One region of the Janthinobacterium sp. OK676 genome, then DNA from elsewhere that is predicted to be linked to it. Evidence: predicted binding sites of a transcription regulator. Region 1 holds the regulator's gene; the other holds the start of a gene.
What was found. Region 1 encodes LexA, which represses DNA repair genes until DNA is damaged. Its sites were predicted from a motif close to ACTGTATNNNNATACAGT; they were not measured.
Positions count from the first base shown of each region.

Region 2: the regulator LexA is predicted to act here: its motif matches at 2,338-2,355, upstream of imuA (translesion DNA synthesis-associated protein ImuA).

Region 1 is NZ_FNHA01000002.1:351,116-362,531, forward strand. Features, by position in the region: gene BLU39_RS05135 (MBL fold metallo-hydrolase) at 1-494, shown strand, start outside; gene BLU39_RS05140 (inorganic phosphate transporter) at 541-1,554, opposite strand; gene BLU39_RS05145 (DUF47 domain-containing protein) at 1,594-2,220, opposite strand; gene BLU39_RS05150 (replicative DNA helicase) at 2,315-3,700, opposite strand; gene rplI (50S ribosomal protein L9) at 3,836-4,291, opposite strand; gene rpsR (30S ribosomal protein S18) at 4,319-4,609, opposite strand; gene priB (primosomal replication protein N) at 4,635-4,934, opposite strand; gene rpsF (30S ribosomal protein S6) at 4,955-5,341, opposite strand; gene lexA (transcriptional repressor LexA) at 5,607-6,242, shown strand; gene BLU39_RS05180 (cystathionine gamma-synthase family protein) at 6,313-7,554, opposite strand; gene purF (amidophosphoribosyltransferase) at 7,662-9,185, opposite strand; gene BLU39_RS05190 (CvpA family protein) at 9,224-9,712, opposite strand; gene BLU39_RS05195 (SPOR domain-containing protein) at 9,733-10,725, opposite strand; gene folC (bifunctional tetrahydrofolate synthase/dihydrofolate synthase) at 10,750-11,416, opposite strand, start outside.
Region 2 is NZ_FNHA01000009.1:25,609-37,024, forward strand. Features, by position in the region: gene BLU39_RS28270 (PD-(D/E)XK nuclease family protein) at 1-423, shown strand, start outside; gene BLU39_RS17875 (tetratricopeptide repeat protein) at 645-1,085, shown strand; gene BLU39_RS28275 (hypothetical protein) at 1,356-1,913, shown strand; gene imuA (translesion DNA synthesis-associated protein ImuA) at 2,395-3,138, shown strand; gene BLU39_RS17885 (Y-family DNA polymerase) at 3,155-4,540, shown strand; gene BLU39_RS17890 (error-prone DNA polymerase) at 4,543-7,692, shown strand; partial or broken gene BLU39_RS29260 (DUF2274 domain-containing protein) at 8,133-8,402, opposite strand; gene BLU39_RS17900 (SDR family NAD(P)-dependent oxidoreductase) at 8,464-9,204, opposite strand; gene BLU39_RS17905 (NAD-dependent epimerase/dehydratase family protein) at 9,225-10,133, opposite strand; gene BLU39_RS17910 (LysR family transcriptional regulator) at 10,223-11,107, shown strand.

The DNA of each region.
Region 1 (11,416 bases):
CCGGCGAAGCCGTCGACGTGGGCGGCGCGCGCGTGCGCGGCGCGGAAATGAACCATCCCGTCGTCAACCTCGGCTACCGCATCGACTGCGCCGGCGCCTCGCTGTTTTTCAGCGGCGACCATGAACCGTTCTACAACCTGCATCCACCCGGCCACGCCGAACACGCGGCGTGCGCGGCGCGCAATGCGCAGCGCCAGGCCGGCATCGACGCGCTCGTCGCCGGCGTCGACGCGCTGATCATGGATTGCTCGTACACGCGCGAAGAATACCCGGGCAAGCAGGGCTGGGGCCACGGCACCTTCGACGCCGCCTTCGACCTGGCCCTGCGCTGCGGTGCGCGGCGCCTGTACTGCACCCACCACGAACCGACGCGCAGCGACGAGCAGCTCGAAGCCGTCTTTGCCGACGTGATGGGGCGTTACAGCAGCCGGCTCGACGGCTTGCAAGTATTCCTCGCCTGCGAGGGACTGACGGTGGAACTGGCCGGCGCATAAAAAAAGGGAGCCGCAAGGCTCCCTTTTTACTGGCGTCGGCTATCCATTACATTATATGGTGGCCGATCCACCAGGCGACTGCCGCGACGAACGCGGAGGCGGGAATCGTGAAGATCCAGGCCCAGACGATATTGCCTGCCACGCCCCAACGCACGGCCGACATTTTTTGCGACGAGCCGACACCGACGATGGCGCCCGTGATGGTGTGCGTGGTCGACACGGGAATGCCCAGCGCCGTCGAGACGAACAGGGTGATCGCGCCGCCCGTTTCGGCGCAGAAGCCGCCGACCGGTTTGAGCTTGGTGATCTTCTGGCCCATGGTCTTGACGATGCGCCAGCCGCCGAACAGCGTGCCGAAGCTGATAGCCGTGTAGCACGAGATGATGACCCACATCGGCGGCATCTGGTCCGCTGCGTTCGAATAACCGGCGGCGATCAGCAGCATCCAGATGATGCCGATGGTTTTTTGCGCGTCGTTGCCACCGTGGCCCAGGCTGTAGGCGGCCGCCGATGCCAGTTGCAAGCGGCGGAACCATTTATCGACCTTGCGCGGCGTCGATCGGACAAAAATCCACGACACGATCAGCATCATGATCGAGCCGAAGACAAAGCCCAGCACGGGAGCGATGACGATGAAGGCGACGGTCTTCCACAGGCCGGCCGCGACCAGCGCGCCCGTACCGGACTTGGCGACGGCCGCGCCCACCAGGCCGCCGATCAGGGCGTGCGAGGACGACGAGGGAATGCCGTAGTACCAGGTAAACAAATTCCAGAAGATGGCGCCCATCAGCGCGCCGAAGATCACGTACTGGTCGATCACGGCCGGATCGATGGTGCCCTTGCCTACTGTGGCGGCCACGGTCAGCTGGTGGAACACGAAGATGGCGACGAAGTTGAACGTGGCGGCCATGGCAACGGCGGTCTGCGGTTTCAATACGCCCGTCGAGACCACCGTGGCAATCGCGTTGGCGGCATCGTGGAAGCCGTTCATGAAGTCAAACAGCAGCGCCAGGACGATCAACAGGCCTAGCACATAGATGCTGATTTGTATGGTCATTATAGTTTCTTTTCTGATTCTGGTTCAGGACAGGCCCAACGCTTACGCGTTTTCGACGATGATGCCTTCGATAATATTGGACACGTCTTCGCAACGGTCGGTCACGGTTTCCAGAATTTCGTAGATCGCTTTCAGCTTGATCAGGTTGCGCACGTCCGGTTCGTCGCGGAACAGCTTGGACATGGCGGCGCGCATCACGTGGTCGGCATCCGATTCCAGGCGGTCGATCTCTTCGCAGATGGCGACGATCTTGCGCGAGTTGTCCATGTTGTGCAGCATGGCCACGGCGTCGCGCACTTTTTCGGTACAGGCCAGCACCAGTTCGGCCAGGCGCTTGGCTTCCGGCGTAACGGCTTTCAGGTCGTACAGCGAGACGGTTTGCGCCGCATCTTCCAGCAGGTCGAGGATGTCGTCCTGGCGCGTGATCAGCTGATGGATGTCATCGCGGTCGATCGGCGTGATGAAGGTCTTGTGCAGCATTTCCACGGTGGCGTAGGTGACTTTGTCCGCCTGTTTCTCGATGCTTTCGATCGCATGCACGCGGTTTTCCAGGTCGTCGAAATTGGTCATCAGGCCGAGCATCTCTTTGGCGCCCTTGACGCACAGTTCCGCGTGCTGGTTAAACAATTCAAAAAACTTGCCCTCAGTGGGCATCAAGCGTCCAAACATGTCATTCTCCGTTAAGCATTGAGTCGTGTTATTTACTACAGAAAGCCGCCCCGTTGTCGGGGGCGGCCGATGGAATTGCCAGTGCTGCTGAGTCTTAGTCGCCTTGGTAAAGCGCCAGGCCACCACTGTAATTGCCAAATTTGGTGTACTGCCCCATGAAGGTGAGGCGGATGCTGCCGATTGGACCGTTACGCTGTTTACCGATGATGATCTCGGCCGTTCCCTTGTCGGGCGAGTCGGGGTTATACACCTCGTCGCGGTAAATGAACAGGATCACGTCGGCATCCTGCTCGATAGCGCCCGATTCGCGCAAGTCGGACATGACAGGACGTTTGTTCGGGCGTTGCTCCAGCGAGCGGTTCAGCTGGGACAGCGCGATCACGGGGCATCCGAGTTCTTTCGCCAGGCCTTTCAAGCCCCGCGAAATCTCGGAAATTTCCGTGGCGCGGTTGTCGCCCGGCGTATTGGCCGACATCAGTTGCAAGTAATCGACGATGATCAGGCCCAGCTTGCCGCATTGACGCGACAAGCGGCGCGAGCGGGCGCGCAATTCGATGGAATTGAGCGCGGGCGTTTCATCGATGTACAACTGCGCGTCGTTCATCTTCTGGATCGCATTCGTCAGGCGCGGCCAGTCTTCGTCGTTCAGGCGGCCAGTACGCAAACGGTGCTGGTCGAGCTGTCCGACGGAGCCGAGCATACGCATGGCCAGCTGGGCGCCGCCCATCTCCATCGAGAACACGGCCACGGGCAAGCCGCTGTCGATGGCCACGTTTTCGCCGATGTTGACGGAAAACGCCGTCTTGCCCATCGAAGGACGGCCCGCCACGATCACCAGGTCGCCCGGCTGCAGACCGGAGGTCATGCGGTCGAGGTCGATGAAACCGGTGGGCACGCCCGTGATTTCACTCTGGTTGTCGCGGCTGTACAGCTCGTCGATGCGCTCGACCACCTGCGTCAGCAGGGGCTGGATGGCGGTCCAGCCCTGGGCGCCGCGCGCGCCTTCTTCGGCGATGGCGAAAATCTTCGATTCGGCCTCGTCAAGCATCTGCTTGACTTCCTTGCCTTGCGGGCTGAAGGCCGTGCCGGAGATATCGTCGGCGACGGTGATGAGCTTGCGCAGCACGCCGCGGTCGCGCACGATCTCGGCGTAACGCCGGATGTTCGCGGCCGATGGCGTGTTTTGCGCCATGGCGTTCAGGTAAGCGAGTCCGCCCACGTCATCGGCCTTGCCGAGCTGGGTCAGGGTTTCAAAAACAGTAATGACATCGGCTGGCTTGGAAGCGTTAACCATCTTGACGATTTGCTCGAAGATGATGCGATGGTCATAGCGATAGAAATCCTCCGCATGCATGAAGTCGGCGATGCGGTCATACGCGGCATTGTCGCGCAGCAGACCACCGATGACGGATTGTTCTGCTTCGATCGAATGCGGCGGAATACGGAGGGAATCCAGTTGCGGATCAGAGGGGGCGTTCATGGCGCGAATTATACCCGCTTCGGCGTGCTGGCAAAAATAAAGGGCTGAAATTGAGCGAAAAAAAGGCCACAAAAAAGCCGGGCGAACCCGGCTTTTCATAGTGCGGCAATGCTTGCGGGCCAGGCCCGCAGACAATTACGCGTTCGCGTCTGGAACGACAGCGATAACAACTTCCACGACCACGTCGGTGTGCAGAGCAACCGAAACGTTGTGCTCGCCAACGATCTTCAGCGGGCCGGTAGGCATGCGGATTTGTGCTTTTTCAACAGCAAAACCTTGCTTGGTCAGCGCTTCAGCGATGTCGAAGTTAGTGACGGAACCGAACAGACGGCCATCGACGCCAGCTTTTTGAGCAACTTGAACGGTCAGGCCGCTCAGTTTTTCGCCCTGGGCTTGCGATGCGGCCAGTTTGGCGGCAGCAGCTTTTTCCAGTTCGGCGCGCTTGACTTCGAATTCAGCCACAGCGGTTGCCGTAGCACGACGTGCCAGGCGTTGTGGGATCAGGAAGTTACGTGCGTAACCGTCTTTGACTTTGACGACTTCGCCGAGGTTACCGACGTTAACAACTTTTTCTAACAGAATGATTTGCATAGTTCTTCTCCAGGAATATCTGACCGATTAAGCGTGGTGCAGATCGGTGTATGGCAGCAGCGCGAGGAAGCGAGCGCGCTTGATTGCGGTGTCGACTTGGCGCTGGTAGTGCGCTTTGGTACCGGTCAGGCGCGCTGGCATGATCTTGCCGTTTTCCTGGACGAAGTCTTTCAGCGTGTCGACGTCTTTGTAGTCGACTTGCTCAACGTGAGCTGCCGTGAAGCGGCAGAACTTCTTACGTTTGAACAATGGGTTTTGCTGTTTGCGTTTTTCTTTAAGCTTGAGCTTATTTTTGTCGAACTTTTTACCGAATGCCATGTCAGGCTCCTGTATCTAAAATGCGCTAGTCGGGAATGACTGCACTAAAATCAATGATGTGAAACACCAAACTCTTGCTGTTGCGGCTTTTTCTGGCCAGGAAACCCGTGAACTGATAGATCCCGCCCAAGCTTGCCTGACTGAACCGGCCTGAGATTTCGCCAGCGGCTAGCGCGGCAACATCAAACTCGGTCAAACGGGCAATCCCTGCTTCCATCTGCTGCGAACTGTGTTGCAATACTGCATTCACAATCGGCAGCCCTGCCGGGGTGTAGCGCAATATTTCGCGCTCGGCAATGATGGCGGTTACTTGTAGCTGGTTCAGCGCACGATCCTGGTCAAAAATTAAGCGGCTGCGGCTGGAGCGGCTGCTGGTGCTTCGGTGCGGTGGCTTTTGGCCGCGTCTTCGCGTTGTACCGATTTCATCATCGGCGAAGGAGCTGTTTCAGCTTTCTTCATTTTAACGGTCAGGTGACGCAACACGGCATCATTGAATTTGAATGCTGTTTCCAACTCGACCAGGGTCTCGTTGTCGCATTCGATGTTCAGGCAGATGTAGTGTGCTTTAGGCAGCTTTTGGATCGAGTAAGCCATTTGACGGCGGCCCCAATCTTCCACGCGGTGAACCGAACCGCCGCGGGTGGTTACGCTGGCTTTGTAGCGTTCGATCATCGCGGGCACTTGCTCGCTTTGGTCCGGATGGACGATAAAGACTATTTCATAATGACGCATGCAAACTCCTTCAGGTCGGATTGATAATCGCCCACCCCGGCGTCAAGACGGGTGTGGGAAGGTCAGCCGAAGATTATAACCGCCTTTCGCAAACTATTCAATCATTGCTTGCGCCGCGCCCACCAAGCCGCCCCTTTCTTGCCCGGATAGCAGTATTTCTTTCAAAATCACGCAAAAAGGCCGAAATCCCCTTGCATAGTGCGCGATACTGTACAAAAATACAGACTGTTCATATAGACAGCATTTTAGTATGCACCCACCGCTCATGATCAAGCTGACAGCACGACAAGAACAAATCCTGAACCTGATCAAGGACGCGATTGAAAACACGGGTTTTCCTCCTACCCGTGCCGAAATCGCCAATGAACTGGGTTTCAAATCGGCCAACGCGGCCGAAGAGCATTTGCAGGCCCTGGCCCGCAAGGGCGCGATCGAGATTTCGCCCGGCACCTCGCGCGGCATCCGCCTGATCGGCGCGGCCGCCGAAGCGCCGCCATCGAAAGTGCCGGCAGCGCTGCTGATGTCGCTGCCCCTGATCGGCCGGGTGGCGGCGGGCTCGCCCATCCTGGCGCAGGAAAACCTGGAAGCGAGCTACAACGTGGACCCTGCCCTGTTCTCGGCCAAGCCCGACTTCCTGCTCAAGGTGCGCGGCTGGTCCATGCGCGACGCCGGCATCATGGATGGCGACTTGCTGGCCGTGAAAAAAGTCGACAGCGCCAAGAATGGCCAGATCGTCGTCGCCCGCATCGGCGACGAAGTCACCGTCAAGCGCTACAAGAAGACGGGCTCCGTCATCGAACTGCTGCCTGAAAACCCGGACTTCAAGGTGATTACCGTGTCGCCGGAAGATGAGTTCGCCCTGGAAGGCTTGGCGGTAGGACTCATGCGCAGCTGGCATTAAGCTTTTAGCGTAAAAAAAGGGCCGCGACAGCATGACTGTCGCGGCCCTTTTTTACATTATGCGCGGCTGCTTATGCGTCCAGCGCATTGCTGAAATCCTCGAGCAGATCGGCCTCATCTTCGATGCCCACCGACACGCGGATCAGGGATTCGGCGATACCCATGCTGGCGCGACGCTCGGCCCCCATCTCGTAGAAAATCGTGTGGGCGACGGGAATGACGAGGGTGCGCGTGTCGCCGAGGTTGCTCGCTGGAATGGCCAAGTTCAAACGGTTGAGGAAATCGAAGCAGTCGATGCCGTCTTTCAGCTCAAAGCTGAACAGCGAGCCATAGCTGCGGAACAAGTCCGTCGCCAGCGCGTGCTGCGGGTGCGACGCCAGGCCCGGGTAATGCACGGCCGCCACTCTCGGGTCGGCGGCCAGCATGGTGGCCAGCGCCAGGGCGTTCGAGCAAGTGCGGTCCATGCGCAAGGCCATGGTTTCCGCGCCGACGGCGATATGGTGCGCCGCCTCCGGCCCCAGCGAGGCGCCGAAGTCGCGCAAGGCCTTGGCACGGATTTGCGCGATGCCCCATTGCGCGGGCGCCGCCTTTTTGTAATTCTCAAAGATATTCGGATATTGCGTCCAGTCGAACACGCCCGTGTCCGTCAAGCTGCCGCCCAGGGCATTGCCGTGGCCGCCGATCGATTTCGTCAAGGCATTGACCACCAGGCCCGCGCCCACGGCTTTCGGGCGGAACAGATATGGCGTCGTCATCGTGTTGTCGACGATGTACAAGATGCCTTTTTCGCGGCACAGGTCGCCGATTTTCTTCAGGTCGGCGATCTGCGTGCGCGGATTGGCGATGGTTTCCACGAACACGATGCGCGTGGCCGGCGTGATGGCGGCCGCCACGTTGGCCACGTCCGTGGCGTCGACGAAGGACACGCCGATACCCTGCCCCGTCACCGTTTGCCACAGGCTGTTGGTGTTGCCAAACAAGAAGGCCGACGACACGACATGGTCGCCCGCGCGCAGCAACGATTGCACCACGGCGCCGATGGCACCCATGCCGGTGGAGAAGCACAGGGTCGCCACGCCGTCTTCCATCTGGTTGACCTTGTCTTCCAGCGCGGAAACGGTCGGGTTACCCTGGCGGCCGTAGCGGAAGCCCGCTTCCTTGCCTTGGAACACGGACGCCAGCTGGCGCGCATCGGCGTAGCCAAAGGCAACGGAGGTATGCACGGGCTTGTGCAAGGAGCCGTGCTCGATGCCCTTGCGGCGGTCGTTATGCAGGATGGTGGTGGTGAAGCCGTAGTTTTTTTTGGTGGTCATGGTGGAAGTTCCAAAATACTCGTCTTGCCGCTTAACCCAAGGCAAGTGCTGGGGTCAGACCTGAAGGTCCGCCCCCAAAAAAAGCCCGGCATCGGCCGGGCAGGTACTTATGCTTCCGTTGTCGCCAGGTTCAGGTTCAGTTGGGAACGTGGCGTATCTTCGGGCGCTGCCGCCTTCGGATGGTGGCGCGCATATTCCAGGCGGTCCAGGTATTCCTGCGACACGTCGCCCGTCACGTAGACGCCATCGAAGCACGAAGCCTCGAAGTTCGTCAGGGCCGGGTTGACGTCGGCGATGGCCTGCTTCAGCGCGCCGATATCCTGGTAGACCAGGTAATCGGCCGTGATTTCGCGGCACACCTCTTCCGTCGTGCGGCCGTAGGCGATCAGCTCGTCGCGCGTCGGCATGTCGATGCCGTACACGTTCGGGTAGATCACCGGTGGCGCGGCCGAAGCGAAGATGACCTTCGTCGCACCGGCTTCACGCGCCATCTGCACGATTTCACGGCTGGTGGTGCCGCGCACGATGGAATCGTCGACCAGCAGCACGACTTTGTCCTTGAACTCGGACGGGATCGCGTTGAGCTTCTGGCGCACGGATTTCTTGCGCGCCGCCTGACCCGGCATGATGAAGGTGCGGCCGATGTAGCGGTTCTTGATGAAGCCTTCGCGGTACTCGATGTTCAGCGCCATGGCCAGCTGGATGGCGGCCGGACGCGAGGAATCGGGAATCGGCATGACCACGTCGATATGCACGCCTGGCAATTCGGCGCGGATCTTCTCGGCCAGGTATTCGCCCATTTTCAGGCGCGTGGCGTACACGGAAGCGCCGTCGATGACGGAGTCGGGACGGGCCAGGTAGACGAATTCGAACACGCACGGGTTCAGGCTGGCGTTGTCGGCGCACTGGGCGCTGTGCAATTGCTTGTCGGCGTCGATGAACACGGCTTCGCCGGGACCGATGTCGCGCACGAAGCGGAAACCCATGCCTTCCAGGGCCACGGATTCGGAAGCGATCAGGTATTCGGGACCTTGCTCCGTTTCATTGATGCCCAGGCACAGCGGACGGATGCCGTGCGGATCGCGGAAGGCCAGCAAGCCCACGCCGGCGATTTGCGCGACGGCGGCATAGCCACCCTTGACGCGGCGGTTCAGCACGGTAACGGCCTTGAAGATGGCTTCCGGGTCCAGGTTCAGGCCCGTCGTCGCTTCCTGGATTTCATGCGCGAGCACATTGAGCAGCACTTCCGAATCGGAATCGGTATTGATGTGGCGGCGGTCGTTCTTGAACATTTCCTGTTTCAACTGTTCCCAGTTGGTCAGGTTGCCATTGTGCGCCAGGGTGATGCCGAACGGCGCATTCACATAGAACGGTTGTGCTTCCTCTTCGCTCGACGATCCGGCCGTCGGATAACGGCAGTGGCCGATACCCGAGTTGCCTTGCAGCGAACGCATGTTACGCGTGCGGAAGACGTCACGCACGAGGCCGTTGGCTTTGTGCATGGAAAACATACTGCTGTGATTGGTCGCAATCCCTGCCGCGTCCTGACCGCGATGTTGCAGGAGCAACAATGCATCATAGAGCAATTGATTGACAGGTTGATGGGAAACGACGCCGACGATGCCACACATGGTGTGCTCCTAAACTGTGCTACTGATTTTAAAAAAATTCAAAATTTCACATGCTGCGCGTAAGCGGCAGGCAGATAAGGCTTGATGGCGCGCGCGCCCTGCTCCGCGAGCGGGCTGAGCTGCGCGTTTTTCCAGAATGGCTGCTGCGGTATGGACGTCATGCCACACAAGATGACGGCGGTCAGCACGATCACAAGGCCCCGCGCCACGCCGAACAGGGTGCCCAGGGTGCGGTCGGCCAGGCTCAGGCCCGTTACCTTGACGAGCGCGTCGACCGTCATGGACAGCAATCCCATCAAAATGCGAACGCCGATGAACAGCACGACGAAAGCCAGCAGCAAACGGATGGCTTCGCCCGGCACGGCTTCCGGCAGGAATTTCGCCAGGGTGGCGCCATACGCGTTGGCAATGACGAAGGCCACGATCCAGCTGACCAGGGACAGTATTTCCTTGACCAGGCCACGCATCATGCTGATCAGCACGGACGTCACCAGCACGAACAGCACCAGGTAATCGAAGATCGTCACGCCGATTCAGCCTTGCAACATCACGCCGGTACCAGGCTGCCGCCCAGGCCCAGCTTTTGCAGCTTGGCGCGGGTCTTTTCAGCGTCTTCACGACTGCCGAACGGCCCCACGCGCACGCGGATGCGCTCGCCCGCCGGGCTGGACACCTTTTGCGTGTACGACTTGATGCCCGCGTCGCGCAGCTTGTCCTGCAATTCATCGACCTTGTCCTGCGTGGCCAGGGCCGCCACCTGCACCACGAACTTGCCGCCGCCGGCGTCGTGCGCCTTGTCCTGCGCTTTCTCTTGCGGCTTGCCTTCCAGAATCGCCAGCGCGCGCGCGGCATCGTCGGCCGATTGCGCCGGCTTGACAGGCTTCGGCTCGGGCTTGGCTTCCGGTTTTACTTCATGCTTGGGCTCAGGCTTGGGTTCGGGCTTGGCCTCGTGTTTCGGCTCGGGCTTGCTTTCGTGCTTCGGTTCCGGTTTCGGCTCCACCTTGACCGGCTTGGGCTCAGGCTTGGGCTCAGGCTTGGGCTCCGGTTTCGGCTCCACATAGGCAGGCTTGACTGGTGCGGGCTGGGCGGCGGCCAGCACGGGCGCCGGTGCGGGAGTCGGCTTGGCCGCGGCCGGCAGCGGCGCATCGACGATTTCCTCGGACTGGTCCAGGCCATTCGCCGCAGCCCGGGCAGGGGCCGCCGGCACGGGCGCCGGTGCAGGCGCAGCCTTTTCCTTCGACGGAATGTCGATGGCGATATCGTTGAAGGGCGCCTTCGGCTCGGAGTCGAGCAGCATCGGCAAGCCGACAGCGACGCCCAGGGCCAGGGCGATGGCCCCGACCAGGCGGCGGCGTGCGCGCTTTTTTTCAGGCAAGACCGGGTCCGGCGCTTCCTTGCCGCCACGGCGCGATCCGCCGCCACCGGCCGTGTTGGCGGCGCGCTTGCGGGTCGGCGACTGTGCTTCGCCAGGGACATAAAAGCCGCTGTCTTCGCCAGAGGATTCTTGCTTGTTTTTAAACAGTTTCGAGAACAAGCCCATGCGTGATTTTCAGTCGAGTGCGTTTCAGTGAAGTGAGGATTTTCGGGCCTTCATCACGCCGGCAACGGTGAGGAAAGAACCAAAGACCACAATTCTATCATTCTCACCGGCCCGGCTCATTGCATTTGCAAAAGCTTGTGCCGGATCATCGAAAATAGACACAGTATGTTCGCTGCTGTCGGGCTTGTCTTCGAGCATGATCTGCACCTTGGCGGCCAGCTCGGAAGCCGTGGCCGCGCGCGGCGAAGGCAGGCCCGTCAGGCACCAGTGGTCGACGTGTTCGCGCATCGCGGCCAGTACGCCATCGATATCCTTGTCCTGCATGGAACCGAACACGGCATAGGTGTACGGGTGGAAACCCATGTTGCCGAGGTTCTGGTTCAGCGCCGACGCCGCATGCGGATTGTGCGCCACGTCGAGGATTACGCTGGGACGGCCAGGCAGGACCTGGAAGCGGCCCGGCAGTTCCACCGTCACGAGGCCCGTGCGCACTTCCTGCGCGCCCACGGGCAGTTTCAGCTTCAGCACCTCCAGCGCGGCCAGCACGGCCGTCGCATTGAGGATCTGGTTGGCGCCGCGCAAGCTTGGATACGCGAGCGAATTGCGGCGCTGCTCGCGCCCGCCGTAGTTCCACTGCTGCTTGTCGCCCGAATAATTGAAATCGCGGCCCATCAGCCACAGGTCGGCGCCG
Region 2 (11,416 bases), on a different contig from region 1:
GCCAGCCTGGCTTACGCAGAGCAAACTTTCTCAATCGACCACCCCATCAAACTCCTGGCGCGTGTTGATCGAGTCTATCGCAACAAAGGAAGACTCACGTTAATGGAATACAAAATCCGAAGTGTGGAGCGCGTGTTCATGTCGGACGTGATCGAACTTTCGGTCCAAAAGATGGTTCTGGAATTGGCAAGCGGCGCCAAGGTGAACGAGTATGGATTTGTCGTTGTTGAGCACCCTGAGATACCTGGGCGTAGAGCCATCAAGGTTTTCTTGCTTAATCACAAACAAATCACGGCATTTTATCACCGCAGAATCGCTTTATTGAGCCAAACGATTTCAGCCGATCACGCGGAATCAATATCGCAGTGTCGCCGATGTGAATTCTTGAAGGAATGCAAAAAGTATCCTGAAAGTACGGTATAGGCCATATGGTGCTCAGAGAATACCCTCTGTGAATGTCCCACGTGATAATGCTTTCACTGGACAGTCAGAGTTTCTTGCGAGCGATAATAAATGGTATGAACTGCGATTTACTGATATGGCGCATAAAGAAGATGCGACAGCCTGGCTTTCTCCAAGAGGTCTCGTATTATGAACTCGATGACCGGAACCGGGCGCTTGAACAGCAGCAAAAGGGAAACTGAATGGACTTACCTTCCAATGTAAGCAAGCAGATCGACTTGCTATCAGAAATGGGCAATGACCTGGCCGATCAAGGCGAATTCAGCCAAGCAGCGGAGAGATGGACGCAGGCCCTTGATCTGCTCCCTGCACCACAGGCTAAGTGGGAAGCGTATACCTGGCTGAAAGCCTCCATTGGCGATGCGCTCCACCACCTTGCTGATTTTTCTGCGGCGCGCGAGGCATTATTCGATGCGCTAAATGGTCCTGATGGCCAAGAGAACCCGTTTGTGCATTATCGCCTTGCGCAGACGGAATTGGCCTTGAAAAATGAAGAAGCTGGTATCGCGGAATGGCTCAAGGCGTACATGCTCGACGGTGAAGATATCTTTACAGAAGAAGAGGATGGGTACATTTTTTTGCAAAAACTTCGGGATGCCGGACTGGTCAGCTCGCAAACATAGTGGATTGTGTCGAGGTGCAAAATGCGTAAAGTTCTGATGATCGTCATCGTCATCTTACTAGCGGGCATTGCAGGATTGTTGGCAATGGACCGCTACGACAAGCACGTGGAAAAGCAAAGGCAGAAAGCGTTCGACGAAAAGTTTTTGCAATAGTAAATCGGTGAAGGCACGGCCTGCAGCAGATCGGGCGACACACACTTAGACCATGGAGCCGAAAATATCGGTGACTTTGGAAGTGGGAAATATTACCGCTCTGAATACGGAGATATTGTGAAATTCATTAATATCGCTTGGATTGAAATCATCGCACTAAATATCGTGGCTTGCGCCGAATTTGTTCAATCACTCAATGGCTTGTTAAAGATCGACACCAATATAGCTGCGCCTTCCCACATACGCCAAGGCAATTTATATCCCAATAGAATTTCAGCCACCACTTACTCCAAAGAATCAGGATGCACGGTACTGCCGATTCATAAAAGTAGCGTCGATGTTGATACGCTTTATGGACGCGCAATGACCCGTTTCGGATTTAAGTCGCCTGAACAGATCACGTTTTACCGAAAAACGGTTGATCGAACTTACTTGGTTGATCAGGGATACAAGCATGAAAAGCAAAGCGGCGCCTTTTACCATTTAGCTCAAACTGTCTCGTCAGGTACACCTGGAAAATCAGGGGCAATGTGGCTCGATCTGACATTTGCTAAAAGTGGTTCTGGCAGTGACGTTACTGCCGAATTTTGCATCGATCCAGATGATCCAGTAATGTCCAGCAACAACATCCGCCAACAAATAAGTGCTCGAATCCAAGAGATTTTCGGCACCTGACGAGGTGCCAGCAGTGCGGGACTCGCACACCCGCCCGCTCCAGGCCTAGGTGAATCACACGTTCTTGGTTGCGCTGTATTGTCTATCTATGCAAGCTTCCAGGCGAGAACATTTGAGGTGAATCGCCACCAGTAGCTGAGACTTTCCTTATTCATAGTTTTTGGAAGTTGTAAAACCGATGGATCGTGCTATGGGCCTGGGTGTTCTGCCAAATACCTGGTGTGCGATCTCGTGGCTGCCTGATCTGACGACGAAATTGGCGTTGACCTGGTTATTCATCTGCCCTGCAGAGACTACCGTCGCGCTCAAGCAAACGATGCTTGAGCTTCGGCGATCCTCTTGACTCTTTCGTGCCATCACAACCGTTAGTTTTAACAATTCAAGAAATTCATGGACCTTGCAGTTTTTGACGTCCTCAGCATATACTGTATTTATGTACAGTAGTTTTGAGAATGATCCACAACCTCGCAAGCCAGCCACCATGCTTTCACCTTCCCTTCAACGTAGCAGCCCTACCACACTGGCCAATAGTGCCTTGCTGCGTGACGTCTGGCGGGCTAGTGAGCTGAGTCGAGGAACAACCAGCACTGTTACTACCGGTCACAGCGTCTTGGATCACGAACTTCCGGGCAACGGTTGGCCGCAATCGACCTTCACGGAGTTGCTAGTTCAGCAAGCGGGTATCGGGGAAATGCACTTGTTGCGGCCAGTGCTGGCACAACTATCGCAACATCGTCGGATCGCCCTGGTGCAGCCGCCGTACTTGCCCAACTCCGCCGCCTGCAAATTCATGGACCTGAGTTGCCCGAACCTGCTCTGGATACGCGCCCCTAGCACCGCAGATGCTCTCTGGTCCACCGAGCAGATCCTGCGCAATGGCAGCTGCGGCGCGGTGCTGTTGTGGCAAGCCAATATTCGCGACGAGGCACTGCGGCGCCTCAATCTGGCGGCGCAGACAACCGAAACGTTCTTCTGGCTGGTCCGGCCGATGAGCGCAGCGGCCGATGCCTCACCTGCACCATTGCGCTTGGCGTTGCGCCCCGCCGCTGGTGGCATTTCCGCTCACATCATCAAACGGCGTGGCCCACATCATGAGGCGCCACTCTTTATCCCGCTGGCAGACATGCCGGCACGTCAACGATTTTTGGACGATCAAAATGCGGTTCTGGTTCAGCGTACACCTCCCACTGTTGCCTCTCGAATGCCTCAGGCCGCGCTGGTGTGAGCCGGGGCCGTATGCGGTGGTCGAGAAAGGCCGCATCATCACCGTCTCGCAGCAAGCCTTTGCCGAAGGCGTGCGCGTCGGCATGCGCCCTGGCGGTGTAGCGGCCGTCTCGCCGGATAGCGTCATCCTGGAGCGTAATCTTGAGCGTGAATTGATCACCAGCAATGCCATCGCGCTCGCCCTCCTCCAGTTCACCCCGGAAGTGGCGCATGCCGGCGACTTCAGCCTGTTATTGGACGTGACTGCCAGCTTGCGCCTGTTTAACGGGCGAGCCGCCATCAGCCGGCGCATTCGCGCTGCCCTGCAAGCGCTTGGGGTGACCGCGCAGCTCGGCACGGCGCCGACGGCCATGGGGGCCTGGCTGCTGTCGCGCTGGCAGCCGGCCAAACGCCAGATCATTGTGCGGCGCACGGTGCACATGCGCTCACTCGAGCGCCAGCTCGACCGCATGCCCTGCGCCTATCTGCCCAGCACGGCGAATCACCTCGAATGGCTAACGGACATTGGTGCCGATCATCTGGCGGCGCTACGGCGCCTGCCCCGCCCTGGCATCCAGCGCAGGATGAACAAGCACGTGCTCGATGAACTCGACCGCGCCTATGGACTCGCTCCTGAACTGTTTGAATGGATCGCCATTCCCGAGACTTTTTCAGCGCGCATCGAAACTTTTGACCGGATCGAACACGCCGATGCCCTGCTGGACGGCGCCACGGGCCTGCTGCAGCAATTTGTCGGCTGGCTGGTCGCGCGCCAGCAGGCCGTGAGTGTTTTTGTTCTGCTGCTGGAGCACGAGCGCGGCAAGACCGCGATCCCGCCCACGCCGATCGAGATCGGATTGGCGGAGCCGACCTGGCGCGACGCACACCTGATACGGCTACTGAAGGAGCGCCTGGCGCGCACGGAACTGGTTGCCCCGGTCATCGCCCTGCGCCTGGAAGCGCGACTGCTCACGGCGATGGCGCCGCCGACGCAAGACCTGTTTCCCGAGCCGGGCGGCAGCCCCGCCGACTATAAGCGCCTATTGGAATTACTCAGCGCCCGTCTTGGCAGCGACAACGTCCTCTCGCCTGTCGAGCATCACGACCATCGGCCGGAGGAAAGCAATGCCTGGGCTGCTGCCACCGAGAAGCGCAAGGCGCTCAACGCCGAGGATGAGGCGTTTGAGCGCCCGTTCTGGCTGCTACCCAAACCCATCCCGCTGCTGCTGCGCGGCGAACGTCCCTTCTATGGTTCCCCACTAAAAATGCTCAAGGGGCCGGAACGCATTGAGGCCGGCTGGTGGAATGATCAAATCGCTGCCCGCGACTATTACATCGCGCAAGGAAGCGACGCGACCTGCTACTGGATCTACCTGGAACGTGTCGTTGACGGCCGCTGGTACCTGCACGGCATGTTCGGCTGATCATGGACAAACCACTCGCTCCCACGCTGCCCGACTATGCCGAGCTGCAGTGCATGAGCCATTACTCCTTCCTGCACGGCGCCTCTCCGCCCGATCAATTGGTGGCGCGCGCGGCCCAGCTGGGCTACCAGGCCATCGCCATGGCCGACGAATGTTCCCTGGCCGGTGTGGTCAAGGCGCATGTGGCCGCGCGGGAGTGGAACATCCATCTCATCATTGGCAGCCAAATGAAAGTGACACCGGAAGACGGCACCCCGCCCTTCACGGTGCTGATCCTGGCCATGGACCGCGACGGCTACGGCAACCTGAGCGAACTCATTACCGCTGCGCGCACGCGCGCCGACAAGGGAAGTTACCTGGTGTGGCCACGCGACATCGCCAACCCCACCGCCCCTCTCGTCCACTTAAAAGGGTTGCCTGGCTGCCAGCTCATTCTGTGCCCCACATATAACGCCCCCTATGAAGAGATCGAGCGGCAAGCCGAATGGCTGGTGCGCAGCGCACCGGGCCGCACGCGCGTCGCTTTGACGTTGCACCACCGCGCGCAGGATGATCGGCACCGCGCCATGGTCGAAGCCATCGGCGCCGAATTCAGTTTACCTGTCGTCGCCACGGGCGATGTCGTCATGCATCTACGCTCGATGAAAATCATCCAGGACACCATGACCGCGATTCGTCTGAATACGCCGGTGGCGCAGTGCGGCTATCAGCTGGCCTCGAATGCCGAAGCGCATCTACGCTCGCGTTTGCGGCTGGGTAACCTGTATCCGCGCGACGCCCTCGATGAAACCCTGCGCGTGGCCCAGCGCTGCACCTTTTCGCTCGATGAACTACGCTATGAATATCCAGGCGAGATCGTGCCGGAGGGGCAGACCCCGGCCAGCTACCTGCGCGAGCAGGCGTATATCGGCGCGCACTGGCGCTACCCGCACGCCATTCCGGACAACGTGCAGGCACAGCTGGAATATGAGCTGGAACTGATCGGCGACATGCAATATGAACCCTATTTTTTGACGGTATTCGACATCGTGCGCTTCGCCCGCTCGCAAAAAATCCTCTGCCAGGGGCGCGGATCGGCGGCGAATTCGGCTGTCTGCTACTGCCTTGGCATCACCGAGGTCGATCCCTCGCGCGGCACCCTCCTCTTCGAGCGGTTTATCTCACGCGAGCGCGATGAACCGCCCGACATCGATGTCGACTTCGAACACCAGCGGCGCGAGGAGGTGATTCAATACATCTATCGCAAGTATGGCCGCATGCGGGCCGCCCTGACGGCAGTCGTCATTTCCTATCGCCCGCGCAGTGTCCTACGCGATGTGGGGCGCGCGCTGGGCGTCGATTTATCGGTGGTCGACAAGGTGGCCAAAGCCTCGCATAGCTGGGGTGGGCGGGCCGACCTGCAGCAGCGCCTTACCACTTGCGGACTCGATCCGCACTCCCCCATCGCCGAAAAATGGGCGGCAATTGCCGAGCGCCTGATGCGTTTTCCACGTCATCTCTCCCAGCATCCGGGCGGCTTCGTCATTTCACGCGGCCCCCTCTCCCGCCTGGTGCCCATTGAAAACGCCGCCATGCCCGAGCGCACCGTGATTCAATGGGATAAGGATGACATCGATGAGCTGGGTCTCCTAAAAATCGACATCCTGGCGCTGGGCATGCTGTCGTGTATCGCCCGCGCACTGACTTTGATCTCGGAGCAGCGTGGCGAGCGTTTTGAACTGGGCGATATGCCCCACGAGGATGCCGCCACGTACCAGATGATCTCTCAAGCGGACACCATCGGCGTATTTCAGATCGAATCGCGGGCGCAGATGTCGATGCTGCCGCGCATGCAGCCACGCGAATTCTATGATCTGGTCATTGAGGTGGCCATCATCCGGCCAGGCCCCATCCAGGGCGGCATGATCAATCCGTATTTGCGCCGGCGCCAGGGCCTGGAAGCAGTGACCTATCCGAGCCCGGAGATCGAGGCGGTGCTGCGGCGCACGCTCGGGGTGCCGATCTTTCAGGAGCAGGTCATGTCGATTGCCATGACGGCGGCGGGTTTTACGGCCGGTGAAGCCGATCGCCTGCGCCGCGCCATGGCCGCCTGGAAAAGAAAAGGTGGCCTGGAACAGTTCGAAGATCAACTCATGAGCGGCATGGCCGAGCGAGGCTACAGCATCGAGTTTGCTACGTCGATTGTTGGCCAGATACGCGGCTTTGCCGAATACGGTTTTCCGGAATCCCATGCGCACAGCTTTGCCCTGCTGGCCTACGCCAGCAGCTGGCTCAAGTGCCATCATCCCGCCGAGTTCCTGGCCGCCCTGCTCAACAGCCAGCCGATGGGTTTTTATAGCCGCTCCTCCCTGGTGCAGGACGCGCGCCGACATGACGTCGAGGTAAGACCCATTGATGTCTGCGCGAGCGGATGGGAAGCATCCCTGGAGCCGGTGGCAAACGGCAGACTGGCGGTACGCCTTGGTCTCAATAATATCAATGGAATGATGCGAGAGGCGGCCTGGCGTATTGAAGAGGCCCGCGCCGCGGCACCATTCAAGAACACGCGCGATGTTGCCATGCGCGCGCAACTCGATGCGGGGGATATGAAGGCGCTGGCGTCGGCCAACGCCCTGGTAGCGCTGACGGGCAACCGCCGCATGGCCATGTGGGATGCTGCGGCGAGCGTGCCGGAGCGGGATTTGATGCGCGCGACGACCATTGCCGAACCCCTGCTGGAGCTGGCGCCACCGACGGAAGCCGATGACATCGTGGCGGACTACCGTCATGTCGGCCTGACACTGGGCCGCCATCCACTTGCGCTCTTGCGTGAACGGCTCAATAAAATGCGCTTTGTACCGTCGGACATCCTGAACACCTTCAGCGATGGCCAGCTGGCCAGGGGCTGCGGCATAGTCACGGTAAGACAGCGGCCGGAAACGGCCAAGGGGGTGATCTTCCTCACCCTGGAAGATGAATTTGGCACCATCAACATTATTGTCTGGCCCACGCTGGTGGAGAAGCAGCGTGCCGAACTGATGAATGCCTCACTCTTGGGGGTGTACGGTATCTGGCAATCGAAGAGTGGCGTGCGCAACCTGATTGCCAAGCGACTGGTGGATTGCTCGCATTTGCTCGGTCAGCTTGATACGAAGAGCCGGAACTTTCACTAACGAGTTTCCTTTCGCAATTAATTATGGCAACAAAGTGCCTACAGCAATCGTAGCGATTCATTAAGCCCGAATCGTCCATCCGCAAGGTGAGGTTCATCTCGCCGCGCAGCCCACGTCGTGGGCGAAGGGTAAGGTCGGAGGCCTTCCAAGGCTGCGCCTCATTCATATTCCCGCCGGCGGAGCTATACGAAGGTATATCAACGCTGGAGCGCGACTTGAACAAAGGACAGCAGGCTATACAAGACAACAGTTAGACCGAATTGAGGTGGCTTTCAGGGGCTTCCGGCTTTGCGAGGAGCATCGCGGTACACAGCCTCATCGCGTCATGGCGGCAGTAAAGCAATCGTCGAGGCATTATCTCACCGCCTCTCTTTAGCGCTGAAAGCGAACGCGCATCCTTGGGCTGCGCGTTGGTCATGCGGCCGATGGCCGAAGCGTCGTCAGCCAGGTTTCGGGAGCGGGGCCTTGGCCCCGCCGCTTTTCCTGAATCTCCGATCTCCCGCCATGAACGCCTCAAGCATGTAAAGGATCAGCGTGATCGCATCGACCACCTCGCCGTAGGTCTACGCGTGCAGCGCGGCATAGCGGTCGAGATCGGTCTTGGGGCTGGCCGGCAGTGGAGACTGTTCAATATGCAGTCGCTCCGCTGCGCGAGCGAAATGCAGCTCATCGGCGACCGCGATGAAGCATCGTAAGTGGTGCAATTCCATGCGTCATCGCGTCCCCGTCCTAAGCCACGAGCTGCAGCGTTTGTATAGCCCCCCCTCCTCTTCACAGCCGCATCAGGCCACCGTCGACCACCAATGTCTGCCCTGTAACGAAGCGCGCATCTTCGCCGGTGAGGAAGGCCACGGGGCCGGCGATGTCAGCGGGCGTACCGAGCCGCTTGATCGCCTGCATCATGTAAACCTGCGCTTTCTGCTCGTTCGGCATGCCGCTCGCACCTTCCGTGTCGGTGATGCCAGGATGAACGGCGTTAACGATGATGTTGTCAGCCGCGAGCTCATTGGCGAGCGCGCGGACGAGACCTACCACACCCATCTTCGAGGTGATGTAGTGAGAAAATCCCATTCCGGGCGGGGTCACCATACCAACCGCGTCGGAACCCACGGCGACGATTGCCCCGCCCCCAGCCTTGCGCATCAGCGGCACGATCGCTCGGGCGCCGATCACATGGGCGTCGAGGTTCACAGCCATCACGCGGCGCCATTCGTCCTGCGTCATCTGGTCAAGCCCTGTGATCGGGTAAATGCCGGCCGCATGCACGAGGACGTCGGCACGGCCGAATTCTTGCTCTACCTTGGCAGCAACCCGCGCCCAGTCGGCCTCACTCGTCACGTCGGCCGCGATGGCTATCGCGCCATTGCCGATCTGAGCAGCTTCCTCCGCAGCATCTTGGCGATTGACGAGGATGACTTTCGCCCCGCGCTGGGCCAAAAGTTTGGCGATGCCGTACCTGATACCCTGCTTGCCGCCAGTGATGATGGCGACCTTGTTTTCATGTGTCTTCATAGATTTGCTCCTTGGTTAAATTAAGGGTTTGCGAGCGCACGCAGCCGTGGCTCGCCTACCTGCGACAGAAAATCGAATTGGGTGGGCTGCCAGCCTAGATCGGATCGTGTCCGTGGATCGCGCGAGCGGCTGCATGCTGATAGCAGTAGCGCCCCGAATGGGCCGAATACCTCGGTCGCCTCCTCCATCGTCAGGCTGCGCGTTTTGACACCTAGGTCACGCGCCACGGCCTCGGCAATCCAGCGGTATGGGATTTCCCCGGCAGCGGCGTGGTACAGCGCGCCAGACTGCCCGCGTTCAATCCCAAGCGCAAACAGCTGCGCCAGATCGGCGCTGTGCACGTTGGAATAGGCGGCGAGTCCGGCACCGATGTAGCAGGCGGCGCCGGTGATCGCAACCGAGCGGTACACGCTCGCGACAGGGCCATTGTCGCCCGGTCCCCAAATCACAGGGGGCCGTATCACCATGCTTCGCAGGCCATGCTCGGCTGCTGCGCGGACAATGGCCTCTGCCTCCACCCGAGGAAGTGCCAGTGGCTCCGGCACAAAGGGGTCGTCTTCGGCAAAGCTGTCCGGACTCCACGCGCCGCCCGTGCGTTGCATGAAAACGCCGCTGCCCGACAAGAAGATGAACGTCTTGCCGCTTCCTGCGAGCGCTTCGCAGAGCGTCCGGAGGATGACCGGCTCGTGTTCGAAGGCGACCTGGGCGGCGTAGATTGTCACCTCTGCTGAACGTGCCGCAGCAAGCACGGGTGCGACGTTGGCGTCAAGATCGCCGCGAATTACAGAAATACCAATAGTTCTTAGGGCAGCTTCGGCGCTATCAGTTCGCGCGAGCCCTAAGACTCGTTGCCCATCCGCCAAGAAGTGCCTTGCTAGCGTGCTTCCAACAAATCCCGAAGCACCAATGATGAAGATATTTTGTGACATGAATGGCTCCTTTGTTTGTAGCGTAGGGCCTATCGATATCTCTGAAAAGCCTATATTATTAGATACCAACCATACAAGGAATAGATACTTTGCTGAATGGCATTTCCCTGGACTACCTGCGAACCTTCGTCGCTGCCGCAGACCACGGCAGCTTTTCGGCTGCTGGTCGCGTAATCGGGCGTGCGCAGTCAGTGGTAAGTCAAACCATCGCCAGTTTGGAGGGACAGCTCGGAGTAGCGTTGTTTGAGAGAGTCGGCCGCTACCCTAAATTGACGCCTCAGGGAACGAACCTGTTGTCCGATGCGCGCCGCGTTGTAACGGGTGCCGATGCGCTGACAGCCAAGGCACGTAGCTTCTCCGCCGGTCTAGAGCCCGAACTGTCCATCGTCGTCGATGTCATGTTTCCGCAGCGGTGCTTTACCGATGCACTCGGCAGCTTCAAACAGCACTTCCCATCCACGCCGCTCAGGCTCCATGTCGAAGCTCTGGGCCGCGTTGCGGAGCTTGTACTCAATGGTCAGTGCAGCCTCGGCATCACCGGGACGCTGCCGTTTCTACCACCAGGGCTTGCAGCTGAACGACTATTCAGCGAGGAGATGGTGACGGTGGTGGCGCCGGGATCGCCCTTGGCTGGCAGACAAGGCCCCATTGCATTTAGGGAACTGTCGGACGAAACACAGCTCGTGCTGACCGATCGCTCCTCTCTGACCAGCGGGGTGGACTACGGCGTGCAAGGCAAGAACATCTGGCGGCTTGCTGATCTTGGTGCGAAGCATGCTTTCTTGCGGGCTGGCCTCGGATGGGGTCACATGCCGCGCTGGCTCATCAGTGAAGATTTAAAGGAAGGCAGTCTTGTACGCATTGAGTTGGAAGGCCCGTCGGCAGGCTTATTGCCTTTCCAAGCTACCTATCTAAGTGATCGACTGCCCGGTCCCGCTGGCAGGTGGTTGTTAGAGCGATTCCAGCCGACTTAGCTTCGCATAGCGCCCACTGGCAAGCATGACTCTGCGCCGATAGATGCCGAAAACCCGCTGCCCATCCGTCACTGGCTTAAGAAAATCGAGGTTCAACAATGAAACTTCATGCATCGCGCATTTTGTGTGGCGACGCTACGTTAGCCCTGCTCCAACACTCCCCCGGCTTGCTAAAAAAGGGCCTGAGGCTGGCCAGGCTGCAGTCCGGCATCGAGGCTATGGCAATCAGAACAATCGATCGGCACAAAGCAGGAAGGCCAATCAACTTTTGAATGGAGCGGGTCGTATTGAGGCCGCGCAGGTTCGTAT